2 linked regions of the Methylosinus trichosporium OB3b genome follow. Each later gene encodes a partner of the first gene's protein in a complex. Links are inferred from orthologs where the notes say so. Each region holds a gene or a part of one and is shown on either strand. Other genes may lie near its edges.

The links.
Region 2: the proteins of CQW49_RS11385 (region 1) and xseA are in contact, whole or in part, in a cryo-EM structure (PDB 8TXR), measured with the Escherichia coli proteins. The link is inferred for Methylosinus trichosporium OB3b from one-to-one orthologs.

The regions. Positions count from the first base shown.
Region 1 is NZ_CP023737.1:2,362,491-2,371,684, reverse strand. Bases 6,204-9,169 are described here. They hold CQW49_RS11385 (exodeoxyribonuclease VII small subunit), read right to left. Parts: upstream 7,828-9,169; coding sequence 7,579-7,827; downstream 6,204-7,578. Other genes in these bases: CQW49_RS11380 (cation diffusion facilitator family transporter), read right to left, coding at 7,973-9,169; CQW49_RS11390 (efflux RND transporter periplasmic adaptor subunit), read left to right, coding at 6,204-7,357. In the rest of the region: CQW49_RS11420 (hypothetical protein), read right to left, coding at 1-335; CQW49_RS11415 (hypothetical protein), read right to left, coding at 484-1,317; CQW49_RS11410 (hypothetical protein), read left to right, coding at 1,569-1,874; CQW49_RS11405 (hypothetical protein), read right to left, coding at 1,905-2,150; CQW49_RS11400 (MarR family winged helix-turn-helix transcriptional regulator), read left to right, coding at 2,340-2,807; CQW49_RS11395 (efflux RND transporter permease subunit), read left to right, coding at 2,907-6,092; more of CQW49_RS11390, read left to right, coding at 6,089-6,203; more of CQW49_RS11380, read right to left, coding at 9,170-9,194. UniProt on the Escherichia coli protein: Bidirectionally degrades single-stranded DNA into large acid-insoluble oligonucleotides, which are then degraded further into small acid-soluble oligonucleotides.
Region 2 is NZ_CP023737.1:117,843-126,996, reverse strand. Bases 2,666-5,591 are described here. They hold xseA (exodeoxyribonuclease VII large subunit), read left to right. Parts: upstream 2,666-3,301; coding sequence 3,302-4,882; downstream 4,883-5,591. Other genes in these bases: hisD (histidinol dehydrogenase), read left to right, coding at 5,492-5,591; CQW49_RS00605 (DUF2948 family protein), read left to right, coding at 4,984-5,463; CQW49_RS00615 (ISAs1 family transposase), read right to left, coding at 2,666-3,159. Outside these bases: CQW49_RS00635 (hypothetical protein), read left to right, coding at 1-122; CQW49_RS00630 (outer membrane protein), read left to right, coding at 306-1,160; CQW49_RS00625 (hypothetical protein), read right to left, coding at 1,236-1,481; CQW49_RS00620 (hypothetical protein), read right to left, coding at 1,589-1,858; more of CQW49_RS00615, read right to left, coding at 1,948-2,665; more of hisD, read left to right, coding at 5,592-6,793; CQW49_RS00595 (UPF0262 family protein), read left to right, coding at 6,750-7,268; CQW49_RS00590 (arsenate-mycothiol transferase ArsC), read left to right, coding at 7,273-7,728; CQW49_RS00585 (MAPEG family protein), read right to left, coding at 8,529-8,939; CQW49_RS00580 (winged helix-turn-helix transcriptional regulator), read left to right, coding at 9,067-9,154. UniProt on the Escherichia coli protein: Bidirectionally degrades single-stranded DNA into large acid-insoluble oligonucleotides, which are then degraded further into small acid-soluble oligonucleotides.

The sequences.
Region 1 (9,194 bases):
ACGCCGTCGCTATAGGGCACCACATCGAGCCGATAGCGCTTCGGCAGGACCTCGTCTCCGTACCAGTTGGGCTGATTGCGCTCGATCGGATGATAGGCGAAGAAGGTCGTCTCGACGAAATAGCGATTGGTGGTTCCGACCGGAACGACCGGCCCCGGATCCAGCCAGCTGCGGCGCGGAACGGCGAGCGGCACGCGCGCATAGGGAATGGGACCGGACGCGACGACGACGACCTCGCGAACCGCGTGGCGCCGGTGCTTGGCGAGCGCGTCTCCGGCCGTCGTGACGGCGCAGAGGCAGGCGAGGCCCGCCGACAGACTGACGAAATGACGCATCTCCATCTCCCGATTCCGACAAGGGCGCACAGATCATAGCCGCTCGCGCGCCGATGCGATACGCCGCCCGAGGCCTTCGCGCGGCCTTGTTCGCGAATGTGTCCGACGAAACGTTAAAGCCGCGCGCGCAATCGTCGGTTTAATCGCGTCAATGACGCGCGCCGCGCTTCTTCGCCGGGCGCGCCGCCGCGGCGTTCGCCTCGGTTGTCGGGGCGGCGAAGCAGGACGGCGCGTCGACCTTGGCGAAGGCTTTCTGCAGCGCCTCGTTCTTGCCGCCGGGCAGATAATAGAGGCGGTCGAGCAGGCAGGTCGCGACGCGGCGGTCGACCGGATGGCCGGGCGCTCCGCAGGCCAGGCCGGCGATCTCGATCGACAGGGTGGAATCGATCATTCGCACCGCCGCGCAGCTGCGCTCGGTCGCCGGGCCGTCGCCCTGGCGCTGCGACAGGCGGATGTCGGCGGCCTCGAAGGCGCCGGCGCGGCCCGCGAGCGGCGTCGGCTGGGAGATGCGCACCACCGCGAGGCCCGCCTCCGCGGCATGGCGCGCCATATCGAGGAAGAAGTCGGAATTGCCGAGCTTGGCCCCTGCCGGCTGGAGAATGTCGACGCGCAGAAAGAAGCGGCCGGCGTCGAAGCCGCCGAAGCTCATGGACTCCTGCCGCCCGCCCGCCTGCCGCGCCGGCTCGACGGAGACGCTCTTCTCCTTGGCGAGCTCGGGGACATCGAGATCGAAGGCGGCCTTGGGCGCGACCGGCGCCGGCGCCTCGGCCCTCACGGGAGCGTTCGGCCGCGGCGCTATGGTGGCGGTGGGGAGGTCGTCGACCTGCGGGGGCGCGACGGGGCCGAGGAACAGCGCGGCGCCGACCAGCACGAGGCTGGCCGTGAGCCCCATCGAGGAGGCGGCGAGGCTGCCGAGGGGCCGCGCCCGCGCCGGCCCGCTCTCATAGACCGAAATGTCTTCGTCGGAAGCCGACCAACTCATAACGCCACTCCAACCGCCGGCGGCGCGCGCCGGTAACGCCACGATTCCTCGCACACTGCCGAATGATCTCGAGTTCGAGGTTTCACTGCCGCCACCATTTGCGCGAAGGGTAAATATTCGGTTGCGCGCGATCACCTTTCCGAAGCGAGGCAGACAAACTTCGGACAAGAAATTCATCGAGAGGGAGGAGGGCTGCAGCGTCGATCGCGACGCGGGGGGAGAGAAGCACCGACACATCTCGAGGAATCGGCATGAAGCTCCCTGCGCTCGCGGCCTTGGCGACCTGCCTGTCGCTCCCCGCCTACGCGGAAAAAGTCACGATCGGCTGTCCGCTGGTGGCTCAATACAGCGATAATGACATCAATTATCTCATCGGCGAGGTGCGCTCTGTGGTCGGTGATCAGGAAGCCGGCCGCATCTACGCGCATTACCTCGATCTGAGGAACGCCTGTCGGGTCAATGGCGACGCCGTGCGCACCGTCACCGTCTCCCCGACCTTGCGCGACTGGCTGGCCCAGAACGGCGTCGACATTCGCCGTTTCGCCCGGCGTCTTTGAGCCTTCGCGCTCCGAGCGCGTCGCCGCCGCTCAATGGCGGCGGCCGCGCTTCTTTCCCTTGGACGCTCCGAGGATTTGCGCCCGGCAGGCGCGGCTGAGCGAGCCGAGATTGGCTCTGAGGCATTGCGCCACCGTGTCAGCGTCGGGGACGAACCGCTCGCAGAAGCGATAGGCGTCATTGGTGCAGGCCGAGCGCTGCTTGGATGTGCCCTGGGCGGAAGCCGGCGCGGCGGCCATGAGCGCGATGAAAAGCGAGAACCCGAAAATCATTCGCATTGCGGCGTCTCCTGTGGCGGCCGCGGGCTGCGGCCGCATGGGGTCAATGATAGGGCGCGGCGGCGCTCGGCAATTCCCCGGGCGATTAACCTTTCCTCGTCGAACGCCGGCGCAAGGGCTTGCTTTCGCTCGCGGTGAGGCATCTAATAAGCTAGCTCATGAGAAGCATTGCTAAGAGCAGCTCGGTCAATGAACCTGCCGCCGCCCAACACCTTCTGCTTTCTGCTGTCCGACGCGGCGCGGCTGATGCGCAAGCGGTTCGAGCAGAATGCGCGCGACCTCGGCCTGACGCGCGCGCAATGGCACGCGCTCGCCTATCTGGCGCGCAACGAGGGGGTCAACCAGTGCGCGCTGGCCGAGATGCTGGATGTCGAGCCGATCACGCTCGGCCGGACGATCGACCGGCTGGAGTCGCAGGGCCTCGTGGAGCGGCGTCCGCACGACACCGACCGTCGGGCGTGGCGACTCTATCTGCGTGCGGCGGCGCTGCCGCTGCTCGAGGCGATGGCGCCGATCTCGGAGCAGACGCGTCGCGAGGCGCTGGCGGGGCTGGGCGAGGCGGAGACGGAAGCTCTGATGCGCGCGCTCGAGGCGACGCGCGCCAATCTGAGCGAGGCGAGCGCGCCGCCCAAGCGGCCGAAGGCAAAGACGGAATGAGGACGGACCCGCCGGTCGCGAGACGCGAACGGCATCGCTCGAGTTGATTGGCTCGCCGGAGCGCGGCTCGTCCCGCTTCCGGCCATGAGGTCGAATCCGATGGAGCTCGTCAAATATGCGCTCAAATTCCGGCTGACGTTCTTCGTCATCGCCATTTTGACGACGCTCCTCGGCGGCGCGGCGATCGTGTCGACGCCCAAGGACGTGTTTCCGAACGTCGATATTCCCGTGGTGACGGTGATCTGGACCTACACCGGCCTTTCGACGACCGAGATGGCGCAGCGCGTCACCACCTACGCCGAGTTCTCGACCTCCAACAACGTCAACGGCATCAAGAATATGGAAAGCCAGACGCTGCAGGGCGTCGCGGTGATGAAGATTTTTTTCCAGCCGGATGTGAATATCGAGCTCGCCATCGCGCAGGTCGTCTCTTCGATGAACTCGATCCGCGCCTTGATGCCGCCGGGCATCAATCCGCCGACCGTGATCCGCTACACGGCGTCGCAAGCACCGGTGCTGCAGCTCGCCTTGTCGAGCAAGAGCTTTTCCGAGCAGCAGCTCTATGATTTCGGCCTCTACCGCATTCGCCAGGCGCTCACGGCGACGCCCGGCGCCACTCTGCCGACGCCCTGGGGCGGCAAGCAGCGGCAGATCATGGTCGATCTCGATGTCGCCAAGCTGCAGGCGCGCGGCCTCACCCCGCTCGACATCGTCAACGCCGTCACCGCGCAAAACGTCACCGTTCCGTCCGGCCTCGTGAAATTCGGCGAGCTGCAATATGTGGTGCGGCTCAACTCCACGCCGGAGGCGCTGGAGACGCTCAACAATATTCCGGTGCGATATGTCGACAACGCGCCGGTGCTGCTGCGCGACCTCGCTCAGGTGCGCGACGGCTATCCGCCGCAGCAGAACATCGTGCGCGTCGACGGCGTGCGCTCGGTGCTGCTCACCGTGCTGAAGAACGGCAACGCCTCGACGCTCGACGTCGTCGAAAACGTCAAAGCCGCGATCGCCAAATTGCGCGCGGCGATCCCGCCGGAAATGCGCATCGACGAACTATTCGATCAATCCGTGTTCGTCTCCCATGCGATCGCCGACGTGCTGCGCGAAGGCGCCATCGCCGCGGGCCTCACCGGCCTCATGATCCTGCTGTTTCTCGGCTCCTGGCGCTCGACGCTGATCGTCGTCATCTCGATCCCGCTGTCGATCCTCGTCTCGCTCGCGGTGTTGAGCGCGCTCGGCCATACGATCAACATCATGACCCTCGGCGGCCTCGCCCTCGCGGTCGGCATATTGGTCGACGACGCCACCGTCGCCATCGAGAACACCTATCGTCTGTTCGAGGAGGGCAAGGAGTTCCGCCATGCGGTGGCGGAGGGCGCCTCCGGCATCGCCAAGCCGGCGCTGATCTCGACCCTCGCCATTTGCGCGGCCTTCGTCTCGGTGCTGTTCCTCACCGACGTCGCCCGTTATTTGTTCACGCCCCAGGCGCTGGCGGTCGTCTTCGCCATGCTCGCCTCCTATTTCTTCTCGCGCACGCTGACGCCGATCCTGATGGATCAGCTGCTCGCGCATGAGCATCACGGCCGCGAGCTCGAGGGCGACGCGCGGCGCTCCGGAATAGCCGGCGGCCTCGCGCGCGTGCAGCTCGCCTTCGAGCATGGCTTCGAGCGCATGCGCGCGCAATATGGCCTGCTGCTGGCCGCAGTGCTGCGTCGCCGGGCGCAGACGCTCGCCGTCATCGCCGTCGTGCTGGGGCTCGGCGGCGTGCTGTTCGTCAATGTCGGCGAGGATTACTATCCGCAGATCGACGCCGGGCAGATGACGTTGCATGTGCGCGCGCGTCCGGGTCTGCGCATAGAGGATACGGAGCTGTTCTTCCAGAAGGTGGAGCATGTGATCCGCGAGATCGTGCCGGAGCGCGACCTCGCGCTGCTCATCGACAATATCGGCCTGCCGCAGATCACCTATAATTTCGCCTTCACCGACGGAACCGTCGTCGCTTATTTCGACGGCCAGATCATGATGTCGCTGCACGAAGGCCATGCGCCGACGGCCGGCTATATGAAGAAGATGCGGGAGATTCTGCCGCAGCGATTTCCCGAGGCGATCTTCTATTTCCAGTCCTCGGACATCATCACGCAGATCCTCAACTTCGGCCTGCCGTCGCCGATCGCGCTGCGCATCGTCGGCCGCGACGCGGAGGGCAATCAGCTCATCGCCCGCAAGCTGCTGGAGCGCGTCAAGGGCGTGAAAGGCGTCGTCGACGCGCATATTCACCAGATTCTCGACGCGCCGGAATTCTTCGTCGACATCGATCGCTGGCGCGCGCTGCAGCTCGGCGCCACCACGCAGCAGGTGGCGAACAACGTCAATATTTCGCTCTCCTCCTCCTTCCAGGTCGCACCCAATTTCTGGACCGATCCGAAATCCGGCATCCCCTATCAGGTCGCCGTGCAGACGCCGGAATATCGCATCGCCTCGCTCGACGCTTTCGCCGGCACGCCGGTCTCGGCCGTCGTCAATGCGCCGACAGCGCAGGTCGATCTCTTGACCAATCTCGCGCAATGGCGGCGCGGCGTGGAGCAGACCGTCGTCAACCACTCCAACACGCAGCCGACCTATGACATCTACGCCAATCTGCAGGATCGCGATCTCGGCTCCATCGAGCGCGATCTGCGGCAGGTGGTCGCCGAGCTCGAAGGCGAATTGCAGCCCGGCAATCAGATCGTGCTGCGCGGCCAGATCGAGAGCAAGAATCTGGCCTTCCGCCGCATCGGCCTCGGCCTCATCGCCTCCATGGCCTTCGTCTATCTGCTGATGGTGGTGAACTTCCAGAGCTGGGGCGACCCCTTCGTGGTGATTCTCGCGCTGCCGATCGCCTTCTGCGGCATCGTCTTCGCGCTCTTCGTCACCGGCACGACCTTCTCCATTCCGTCATTGATGGGCGCCATCATGTCGGTCGGCGTCGCCTCGGCCAATTCGATCCTGCTCGTCACCTTCGCGCGCGAGCATCGCGAGGCGACCGGCGCTTCGGCCGAGGAGGCGGCCTATCTCGCCGGCGTCACCCGCATTCGTCCTGTCCTCATGACCGCCACGGCGATGTTCGTCGGCCTGCTGCCGATGTCGCTCGCGCTCGGCGACGGCTCCGAGCCGAACGCCGTGCTGGCGCGCGCGGTCATGGGCGGCATCGCCTTCGGCACCTGCTCGACTCTACTGCTGGTGCCGCTCCTCTATTCGATCTTGCGCCGCGGCGAGCCGCAGGCGCCGAGGGACTATCTATGACCGACACGCCGCATCCCCGCGGCCCTCTCGCTCCCGTCCCGGTCGCCGGCGCGCGCGAGAAGCCGCGCCTGCGCAAGGGACCGCTCCTGCTGATCGCTCTGCTGCTGCTCGGCGTGTTGTGGCGCGGCGCCGTGCGCCATGCCGACCGCGATCGCGAAGCGGGCGCCTTTCAGCAGGCGCAGGCCGACGCCGTGCTCAGCCTGCGGGTCGCCGAGGTGAAGAAGATCGCCGGCCCCTATCACATCGAGCTGCCGGCGCAGACGCTCGCTTTCGAGCAGGCGCGGCTGTTCGCCCGCGCCACCGGCTATATCGCCGAACGGCGCGTCGACATCGGCTCGAAGGTGAAGCAGGGCGATCTGCTGCTGCGCATCGCCGCGCCCGATCTCGATCAGCAATATGCGCAGGCGAAGGCGAACCTCGCCCTCTCCAAGGCGCAGCTCCTGCAATCGAAGGCGCAGGTCGAGCAGACCAAGGCCAATCTCAATCTGGCCAAGATCACCTATGGCCGCGCCTCGACGCTCGCCAAGAACAATTACGAGAGCAAGCAGAACGCCGACAATGCGCGCGCCACTGTCGAGACGCAGACCGCCAATCTGCAATCGGCGGAGGCCGGCGTCGCGGTGGCGCAGGCGACGATCGACGCCAATCAGGCGAATCTCGACCGGCTCGCGCAACTCGTCGGCTTCAAGGATGTGACGGCGCCGTTCAAGGGCGTCGTCACCGTGCGCAATGTCGACATCGGCGATCTCGTCAGCGCCGACGCCAATGGCGGCACCGCGCTGTTTCAGCTCGCGCGCGACGATGTGCTGCGCGTGCAGGTGTCGGCGCCGCAGGCGGAAGCGCAAGGCCTCGTCGATGGATTGGAGGCGAGGATTCTCTCGACGGAGCTCGGCAAGACGTTCAAGGGCCGCGTCACGCGCAACGCGGTTTCGCTCGATCCGGCGTCGCGCACGCTGCTCACCGAAATCGACATTCCCAATCCCACCGGCGAATTGCGTCCGGGCCAGTTCGTGCGGGTGGTCCTCGACATCCCGCGCGTGCGGGCGCATGTGAATGTGCCGGCGCCGGCGATTCTGTTCGGCGCGCAGGGACCGCGAGTCGCCGTGGTCGGCAAGGACGACGTCATCCGCATGGCGTCGATCGTCATCGCGCGCGACTATGGAACGAGCGTCGATGTCGAGGAGGGGCTTTCTGGAGACGAGCGCGTCGTGCTCGATCCGCCGGTCGACATCCGCGACGGCCGGAAGGTGACGATCCGGCAGTGAGCGAATAGCGAGTAGCGAGTTATATATTGCGCCATTCGAGGACCGATATCGTCAGATGAGACAACAAAAGCCGGGGCCGTCATTGCGAGGAGCGAAGCAAGCCAGAGCCGCAGGGCGGCCCCTGGGTTACGTCGTCGCTACGCTCCTCGCAATGACGCCGCCCCGATCGTTGCGGCCATTCGTGATGAAGACGTAATGAGTGTCTATTCGCTACTCGCCCTTCACTCCACATCCAGCGGCGCGACGCCCTTGGGCTGGCCGTCGGCGGCGAGCGTGATCTTCTCGATGCGCGCCTCGGCCTCGCGCAGCAGAGCGTCGCAGCGCTTCTTCAGCGCTTCGCCGCGCTCGTAGAGCTTCACCGAGTCGTCGAGAGAGACGCTCGCCTTCTCGAGCTTGCCGACGATCTCCTCGAGCTCCTGAATGGCCTTCTCGAACGGCAGGGCGTCGATGTCGGAATTGGCGTCGGACATGGGCCGAGCTCCCTTGCGGCTCTTTGGATCCTTCGCTGCTTCTATCACGAAACGGCGCGTGAGCGTTACCTATGGGACGTCATTGCGAGGAGCACAGCGACGAAGCAATCCAGAGCCGCCCCGCGACCGCCAGGGGGCAATCGCATTACATGTGATCGTCGATCTCGGCATGGCCTGCGATGCGCAGGATCTCCGGAAACTCCGCGCGGATCGCCCGCTCGGTCGCGTCGACCGCCGTATGGACGGCCTCGACCGAGAGCCGCGGATCGACGCAGCAGTGATAATTGACGACCAGCCCGTCGGCAGTCTCGCGGACCCGCACGTCGTGAATGCTCGTCAAGGTCCCGAGCTGCGCCGCATGCCGCGCCAACGCCTCCTCGATGCGGCTGCGGGTGTGCGGCTCGGCGTCGCGCCCGTTCAGCAGATGCGGCTCCAGCGGCTCGATATGGGTCTCGATCTCGACGGCGGGGCCGAACTCCTCGAGAATGGCCTGCTCGAGGCTCGTCGCGATCGCATGGGCCTGACCCTGCGGCATCGCGCCGTCCAATTCGAGATCGAGCGTGATCGAGAGACGCTCGCCGATCTGCTGCGCGATGATGCGATGCACCTGTAGGCGCCGCCGCGCCGCGACCAGCAGGATGCGCTCGAGCACGGTCTCGTCGTCGAGTGCGATCGGCTGGGCGGCGAGTGCGACCAGCGCGCCGGGAAAAGCCTCGACGATCGCCGCGGCGGCGTCATCCTTGATGCGGGCGGCGCGCTCCAGCGGCAGCGTGCGCGAGACGCCGATCACCGCCTCGCCCATCAGTTTCGGCCCGGCCATGCGCAGGCGCAGACGCTCCACGGCGATGACGCCCTGCGTCGCGCGCAGGATCGCGTCGACGCGCGGAACGATCTCCTGCGGCGCGGCGTCGAGCAGAGTGGCGACGGTGCGGCGGCCGAGACGCCAGCCGGCGACGGCGATGAAGGCGGCGACGCCCATGGCGGCGAGCGCGTCGCCCTGCGGAAAGCCGGCGCGCGTCGCCAGCAGGCCGACGACGACCAGCGCCGAGGAGACGAGATCGCTGGAAAAATGCAGGGCGTCGGCGGCGAGTGCGTCGCTCTGCGTCTCCTTGGCCACGGCGGCGAGGCGGCGCGAGCGGAAAAAATCGACGATGATCGAGCCGCCGAGCGCGGCGAAGGCCGGCCAGCCGGCGTCGATGGCGAGCTCGCCGCCCTGGAGGCGCAGCGCCGCCTGGACGGCGACGATCAGCGCGAGGCCGAACAGCAGGCCGGTCTCGATCAGCGCTGCGAGCGACTCCACCTTGGCGTGGCCATAGTGGTGCTTTTCGTCCGCCGGCTTCTCGGCCTGGCGCACGGCGTAATAAGTG
Region 2 (9,154 bases), 2.2 Mb from region 1 along the record:
CCACAATGACCGCGACCAATCCGCTCCCCAATGGGTTCGGCTTCGTCGAGCTCGGCTCGCCGAGCATTCCGCTCCCGCCCGATGGCGCGGTGACCACGCAGACGATCTCGACGGTGCTCTGATCCGACGCAGCGACATCGCATGCCGCATCGACGATGCGGCATGCATCGCGCGGCCATCGTCGCTCACCTACGCAAATAATGGTAAGGTTAACCCCACTTTAAGCGTTTTCCCGCATTTTTCCCCTCACTCGGCGTTGCGCCGAAGGCCGCCTCGCGGCCCCAATCTGTGAAGGGAAAGACGTCATGGGCAGATCGAGAGCCCTGTTCACAGCGGCCGCGCTAATCATCGGCGCAACTTCGGGCGCAGCCGCCGCCGACCTGCTTCCTCCGGCGCCGATGGTCGCTGCGCCGCCGCCGGCGGCCGATTACGGCGGATGGTATCTGCGCGGCGACGGCGGCGTCGGGATCAATCAGATCTCCAATCTCCGCTCGACCTTCGATCCGACCAAGGTCGTTCCCGCCCCGCTGTTCGAATCCTATTCGATCGGCGACAGCGCCTTCATCGGCACCGGCGTCGGCTATCAGTTCAACAGCTGGCTGCGCGCCGACATCACCGGCGAATATCGCACCGCCTCGACCTACCGCGCGACGCAGAGCTACACGAATCTCTGGAATGATCTCTGCGGCGGCGCCGTCGGCGGGCGCTGCCACGATCTCTACAACGCGCAGCATCGCGCCGCCGTCTTCCTGGCCAATGGCTATGTCGATCTCGGCACTTGGTATGGGATCACGCCCTATGTCGGCGGCGGCGTCGGCTTCGCCGTGAACTTCCTGCAGAACATGACCGACAACGGCCCCGAAACCGGCGGCTTCGGCTCCGCCACCAACCGCACCCAGACCAATTTCGCCTGGGCCGCCATGGCGGGCCTCGGCTATAATGTGACGCAGAATCTGAAGCTCGAGGTCGGCTATCGCTATCTCGACATGGGCCGCATCAAATCCAATGTCATCGGCTGCCCGGTCGACTGCGCGGGCGAGCGCCAGAGCTTCGATCTCGCCGCGCACGACATCCGCCTCGGCTTCCGCTACGCTCTCGGCGGCCCGAGCTTCGCGCCGATGATGGCCCCGGCGCCCGGTCCGCTGATCCGCAAATACTGATCCTCGAATCCTCCCCGAAGCCTTCGGCGCGCGGCTCGAAAGAGCCCGCGCCGATTTTCTTTTTTCACCGCGGCGTCATCGCCGCCTGTCGTAGCCTTCGCCATTTGCCGAAGGCGTCGCGGACCTGCTCGAACAACCTCGGCGGCAAAAAGCCGAAATCATAACGATCCGTGCGCGGGCGTCGTCGAGGCCGAGATGGCGCTTCACCGCGAGGGAAATTTCGACTGCGCTGTTCGGATCGCGCGGCTGGCTGTGCGTAATCGGTAAGACGGAGACGAGCGTCGCTCCGTCACCTTCGCGCTCGACGGCGAGAACGATCACGCTCGGACGGTCTTTTCGACCTTCTTCATGTCCCTCGTCGGCTCTTCTCGCCAGAGGTAGGAATAGGATATGACGAGGCCCGGTTCCGGAGTCGGCATCCGCCTTCGTCACTTCGGATCGAGCAAGGCGTTCAGATGATCGTGCCGCCCATCCATGCGCGCGGCGGCGATCGCCTCGGCCTTTTCGTCGGACAGCTCGGCGGTCGCGAAGGCGCGGCGTTGCGCTTTGAAGCGCATGAACTCCTCGAACTCGTCCGGCCGCACGAAATAGCCGGTTATCTGGCCGTGACTGGACACCGCCACCGCTTCGCGCTGCGCCAGCATGCGATAGCGTCCGAAATTGCGGGTGAATTCGGAAGCGGGGACGGCTTCGGCCATAGCTCTGAACCTCTCTCGCTCCGAAATATACGCAAGTTCCGCTGATTGCGCAATTTGCGCTTTTCTTCGCCCAGGGCTCTGAATCCGGGTTAACGGGCTGAGGCTTCCAAGGCGATGGCGAGATAATCCTCGCGCCAGCTGGCGATTTTTCTGCGGAGCTTGATGCTGGTGCGTGTGGGCTTTGTGGCCTTGCGCTGCGGTTTCATGGGCTTGTTCTCGGGCTCGGGGGCGGTGCGGATCATATTGATGGCGAAATGCCTGACGACGGCCATGTTTCTCGCGCCATGGCCCTTGCGCAAGCGGGATTGGTCTTCGGCGAAGACGACGTCGAGCACCCAATGCAGCTGGTTCTCTATGCCCCAATGGCCGCGCACGGCCTCGCCCGCCCGCTTCGCTGGGAGAAGGGCCGAGGAGATGTAATAGCGCGTCTCGAAGCGGCCGCGGTCGGCAAGTTCGGCCTGCGATTTGACGCGAATGATCGTCGCGGCGTTCGGCAGGCGCAGCTCGCCCGGAAAGCGGCGCTCGCCGTTCAGCCAGTCGATCTCGGTGATGACGCTCACGCTGCGCTGCTCGATGCGGCCATGGCCCTTGTCGAAATCGACGCATGTGTCGATCCGCGTCGCGGCGGAAAAAGCGCTCTCGATCTCGGCGCGCAGGGTCGGCTGATTGGCTTTGACCGCCAGCAGATAATCGGCGCCCTTGTCCACGATCGCCTGGGCGATCCTGGCGTTGGTGGCGATGGCGTCGATGGAGACGAGCGCGCCTTTCAGCGAGCCGCCTTCGGAAAGGCGATCGAGCAGGACGGGAATGGCCGATAGTTCATTGCTCTTGCCCTCGACCGCCTCCTGGCCGAGCACGAGGCGGCTCGTGGTGGCGAAGGCGGAAACGAGATGCAGCGGGGCTTTGTCCTCGGCGCGATCATGGCTGCGACGCGAGGTCTTCCCGTCGATGGCGATGAGCTCGGGTCGCTCCGGCCAGGTCTCGCGCACCCAGCCAGTGAAGGCCGCCGAGAACAGCGCCGGATCGACGCGGTTCATGAGCAGGGTGAGCCAGCGTCCGCCCGGCACGCCGTGCTCATAAGGCAAATAGCGGCGCAGGAAGCCGATGTTGGCCTTGCCCCAAGATGCAATAGCGTCGAAGTGATCGCAATCGGCCATGGAGGCGCAGACGACGAGCAGCAGCACCTCGCGAAGCGGATGCGCGACGCGCCAGGGCTCGCGCGGGTCGTCAATGATCGAGAAATGGTCGAGAAGCGCTTTCAGACGCGACTTCTCTTTGAAAACTGCGAAGGCGAGGCTCATCACGGCGGCTCCAGAATCACTCCGCCGATAGGGAATCACGCCTGAGCCCATCCGTTAACCGCCGTTAACCCGAATTCGGAGCCCTGTTTCTTCGCCGCCGACGCCTCTCGCGCCGCACCGCAAAATCCGCCATATCTCGCCCATGGCCAAGCGTCCGACCAAACCCGCCGACGAGCCCGCGAGCGACGATCCGCCCCTGCCGATCGGCGCCCCGCCGCAGAGCAATGTGCCCGAGCTCTCCGTCTCCGAGCTCGCCAATGCGCTCAAACGCACGGTCGAGGATCGCTTCGGCCATGTGCGCGTGCGCGGCGAGATCACCAATTACCGGGGGCCCCATTCCTCCGGCCACGTCTATTTCAGCCTCAAGGACCAGAACGCCCGGCTCGACGCCGTCATCTGGAAGACCACCTTCTTCCGCCTGCGCGTGAAGCCGCAGGAAGGGCTCGAGGTCGTCGCCACCGGCAAGATCACGACCTTTCCGGGCAAATCCTCCTATCAGATCGTCATCGACACTCTGGAGCCGGCCGGCGCCGGCGCGCTGATGGCGCTGCTCGACGAGCGCCGCAAGCGCCTCGCCGCCGAGGGCCTGTTCGACGCCGAGCGCAAGCGGCCCCTGCCCTTCCTGCCTGCCGTCGTCGGCGTCGTCACCTCGCCGACCGGCGCAGTGATCCGCGATATTCTGCACCGGCTGCTCGACCGTTTCCCTCGCCGCGTCCTCGTGTGGCCGGTGCGCGTCCAGGGCGAGAGCTGCGCGGCGGAGGTGACGGCGGCCATCGAGGGCTTCAACGCGCTGCCGCCCGGCGGGCCGATCCCGCGGCCGGATGTGCTGATCGTCGCGCGCGGCGGCGGCTCGCTCGAGGACCTCTGGGGCTTCAACGAGGAGATCGTCGTGCGCGCGGCGGCGGCGAGCGCCATTCCGCTGGTCTCGGCGATCGGCCATGAGACCGACACGACGCTGATCGACTTCGTCTCGGACCTGCGCGCCCCGACGCCGACCGGCGCCGCGGAAAAATGCGTGCCGGTGCGCGCCGAGCTGATCGAGCAGACGGCGGTCCTCGCCCGCCGCCTCTCGGGGGCGGAGCGCCGGCTGCTCGACGCCCATCGCCGACACCTCGTCTCGCTGCAGCGCGTGCTGCCCGCGGGCCCGCAATTGCTGATGCATCCGTTCCAGCGCAGCGACCGCGCCGGCGAGCGCCTGCGCGCCGCGCTGCGCCGGGCGCTGGACGCGCGCCGCCTGCGTCTATCGCATCTCACCCATGTGCTCGCCCGCCATTCCCCACAGGCGGAGCTGGCGCGCGCCTCCGAGCGGCTGAAGGGCCTGCACGCCCGGCTGCGCCAGGGTCTTTCCGCACGCATGGCGCTGGCCCGCCGCGAGGCCGACGGCGCGCAGCGGCGCGTGGACCATGCCGAGCAGCGGCTGCGCTCGGCCTATTTCCGCATCATCGCCGACCGGCAGGCGCGGCTCGACCGGCTGGATCAGCTGCGCCGGATGCTCGGCTATGAGAGCGTGCTGGCGCGCGGCTTCGCGCTGGTGCGCGACGAGCAGGGAACGGTGCTGCGCCTTGCGCGCGATGTGACGCCGGGCATGGCGATGGCCATTCAATTCGCCGACAGCGCCGTGCGCGCCCGCGCCGAGGGCGACGCCCCGCCGGAGCCGCCGGCCCCACCGCGGCCCAAGCGCGGGAAGGACAAGACCGGCGGCGGACAAGGAACATTGTTTTGAAACCACGAAACATTTTTTCTCGTCCCACGCGGCGGCGCGCGGATGCGGCGGTTGCGGGGCCGGAAAACGCTCGCCATATGCGCGGAAAGGAGGCACTGCCCATGTTTTCGCGCCGCTCTCCGCGCCGGTCCGCCGGATTGAAGCTCCAGGCCATGGACGCCGAGGATTTGTCCTGCCTCTCCGCCCTCCTCCAGGACGCCCTCGTGCGCGTCGGGGATCTCGCCTTTCTGCCGGAGCAGCGCCGCTTCGCCTTGATCGGCTCGCGCTTCGACTGGGCCGCCGAGGCGAATGGCAAACGTGAGCGTTGCCGTTCCGGCGTGCATTTCGAGGGCGTGCGCCGGGTCAGGCATCGGCGCGTCGCCCGCGACAATCCCGACGCATTTCTCGAATTGCTGGCCCTCACCTTCGAGCCTTCGCAGGAGCCGCCGGGCGGCGTCGTCTCGCTGATTTTCGCGGGCGGCGCGGCCATTTCGCTCGAGGTCGAATGCGTCGAGGCCCGCCTTTCCGACCTCGGCCCACGTTGGCGAGTGGCCGCCTGCCCCTCGCATGAGCTTGACGAAAACGGCGCGGCGAGGTCATGACAACCGGGGATTCCGGTTGGAGATGGACATGACTTGGCGATTGGACGCTTCGGCGGCGGATTTCGAGGAGAGCTTCAAGGCCCTCCTCTCGACGAAGCGAGAGGCGGCGCAGGACGTCGACGACACGGTCCGCGACATCATCGCGGATGTGGCCGCGCGCGGCGACGAGGCGCTGATCGATCTTTCCAAGAAGTTCGATCATATCGATTTGGCGCAGACCGGCATCGCTCTGACCAAGGCCGAGATCGACGCCGCCGAGGCGCGCGTGCCGAAGGAGACGCTGGCGGCGCTCGACCTCGCCCATGAGCGCATCGCCGCCTTCCACGAGCGCCAGCGGCCGCAGGATCTGCGCTTCGCCGACGACGCCGGGGTCGAGCTCGGCTGGCGCTGGAGCGCGCTCGAATCGGTCGGCCTCTATGTGCCGGGCGGCACCGCCTCCTATCCCTCCTCCGTGCTGATGAACGCCGTCCCGGCCAAGGTGGCCGGCGTCGAGCGTCTGGTGATGGTGGTCCCCGCCCCCCATGGCGTCATCGATCCGCTGGTGCTGGCCGCCGCCAAGCGCGCCCATGTCGACGAGGTCTATCGCGTCGGCGGCGCGCAGGCGGTCGCGGCTCTCGCCTATGGCACCAAGACCATTCATCCCGTCGCCAAGATCGTCGGCCCCGGCAACGCCTGGGTGGCCGCCGCCAAGCGCCGCGTGTTCGGTCTCGTCGGCATCGACATGATCGCCGGCCCGTCGGAAATTCTGGTGCTCGCCGACAAGACCGCCAATCCCGAATGGGTGGCGATCGATCTGCTCGCCCAGGCGGAACATGACGAATCGGCGCAGTCGATCCTCATCACCGACGATGCGGCTTTCGCCGACGCGACCGCCGCGGCGGTGGAGCGCCAGCTGGAAACACTGTCGCGACGCGAGATCGCCACGCGCTCCTGGCGCGAGTTCGGCGCGATCATCGTGACGAAGTCGCTCGCCGATTCGATCCCGCTCGCCGACCGCATCGCCGCCGAGCATCTCGAGATCGTCTCGGAAGACGCCGAGGCGCTGGCCGCGAAGGTGCGCAACGCCGGCGCGATCTTCATCGGCGCCTACACGCCCGAGGCGATCGGCGATTATGTCGGCGGCTCCAATCACGTTCTGCCGACCGCGCGCTCGGCGCGCTTCTCCTCGGGCCTCAGCGTGCTCGACTTCATGAAGCGCACCTCGATCCTCAAATGCGACGCCTCCTCCATTCGCGCGATCGGCCCGGCGGCCGTCGCGCTCGGCGACGCCGAACGTCTGCAGGCCCATGCCCGATCCGTCGCCGTCCGTCTCGATCAGCGCGGAGCGTGAGGTGGACGCGCGCCAGCGGCTGATCTCGGTGACGCTCGACGAGCAATCGATCGGGCGCGGCGCCGCGGATCAGGAGCATGAGCGCGCCATCGCCATCTATGACCTGATCGAGGACAACAGCTTCGCGCTCGAGGGCCATGACGGCGGCCCTTACGCGCTCTTCATCGCGCTGCACGACGCCAAGCTCGTCTTCGACGTGCGCGACGAGACGGGCGCGAGCGTCGTCACGCATATTCTCTCGCTGACGCCGTTCAAGCGGCTGCTGAAGGATTACTTCCTCGTCTGCGAGACCTATTACGCGGCGATCCGCACGGCGACGCCGAGCCGTATCGAGGCGATCGACATGGGTCGCCGCGGCCTGCACAATGAAGGCGCCGCTCTGCTCGCCGAGCGGCTGAAGGGCAAGATCCGCTGCGACTCCGACACGGCGCGCCGTCTCTTCACGCTGATCACCGCCCTGCACTGGAAGGGCTGACGCCATGCCCGGCGAAGGCGAACGATCACGGCCGGGAGCCGTTCTCTTCGCCTGCACGCAGAACGCCGTACGCTCGCCGATGGCGGAAGCGCTGGCCCGGCATTATTTCGGCCGCGAAATCTATTTCGCCTCCGCCGGCCTGAAGCGCGGCGAGCCGGACGGCTTCGCCATAGCGGCGATGGAGGAGCTCGGCATCGACATCTCCCGCCACAAGCCGCACACATTCGAAGATCTCGAAGATTCCAACTTCGATCTCATCGTGACCCTCTCGCCGGAATCGCATCACAAGGCGCTGGAGCTCACGCGCACCATGGCGATCGACGTCGTCTATTGGCCGACCCTGGACGCCACGGCGGCGGCGGGCTCCCGCGAGACCATCCTCGACGCCTATCGCGCCGTGCGCGATTCGCTGTCGAAGCGCATTCTGGCGCTGCTGTCGGTCGAGCGCGGATCGGATTGAGGCCGTGTCGTGGAGTCGGCGCGTCATCTCTATTGGTAAATATCAAAGAATTTATGCGCTACGCTACCTCGCCGCCAGCTTAATCGATGTATTCAATCTATGAAAGAAATATATCATCGCGCTAGTAACAACCAAAGAACCCCACGCATCCATTAGATCATCAAGTTTGCACTCAGAGCACAGGCTGATTTTTAAAAAGTAAATTTCTATTGATGCCGCAACATAGATAACTAACGATACGATAATAATTATTATACAAAATATAGTCGCGCGGACAGATACAGGAAAGCTAATACAAACGTAACGCTCTACAAACTCTCTGTTGTCGCCAGTTTTATTTGAAATGTAACATGCAATCGTTCCGACGATTGTTATTGCAAGCATTATTATATCCTCATATAGATCAAAATCACGCCTATTATCGGCAAAAATATACTTATAGAAGTACGGCGCTTCGGATAATAAAATAAATGTAAAAAAGTAGATAAACCTCTCTTTAGACGACACAGCACCATTCTTAAATCGTAAAGCCAATTCTCGATCATTAATAATATTCATCGTGAACCCTTACCTCATGTATGCTGGATAATAGCCGATATCGATTCGAATCGATATCGGCCTCCGCTGCCGCCGAGACCCGGCGTATTTTGCCAGAGCGACGTGACGACTGATCGAGCACCACTGTATAGCCAAGCGATCGCTTATTTTAAGACCTATCATTCCCCGCTCAGCTCGGCAACTCAAGCCTCGCGTCTTCAATGGGGAGATTCACAACGAAGATACAAAGGATACAACGAAGATCACCCGCGCGCGAGAATGGCGAAGAGCAGCGTCACCTGACAGCCGAAGCCGATGAGGAACATCGGCGTCCTGAGCCAGGGAAGACCCAGCGAGTAGATGACGTAATGCGTCGCGCGCGTCGCAAAGAACAAAGGCGCGGCGATCGCCGTCGCCGTCGTGCCGCCGCCGACGATCTGGATCGTCACGGCGAGCACCGCGAAGACGAGGAGATTTTCGATCATGTTGAGATGCGCGCTCTTGGCGCGCTGCGCCCACGGCGCCCTGGTCGCAACCTCGTGCAACGGATCGCGAAAGGCCTCGATCGGTCCAAGCTCCAGGATACGTTGCAGAATATAGGGAATCCACAGGACCGAGGCGAGGCCGGCGGTCAGCACGGTCCAATAGAGCTCGGGGGTGAGGACGTTGGTCATCGCAATTGCGCTCCGTTCGGTGATTGGCGCGCGCAAGCTAGCCAGCAGCCTCCGAAACGTGAAGTACGCAGAAATGTCGCAGATAGTGCCCTATATTGTCGATACGGCAAGATTGGATACTAGGCTCATGCGCAAGCAGCGACACGTGGACTATGACGAATGCCCGATCGAGGGCGCGATGGACATCATCGGCGGCAAGTGGAAACCGTCGATCC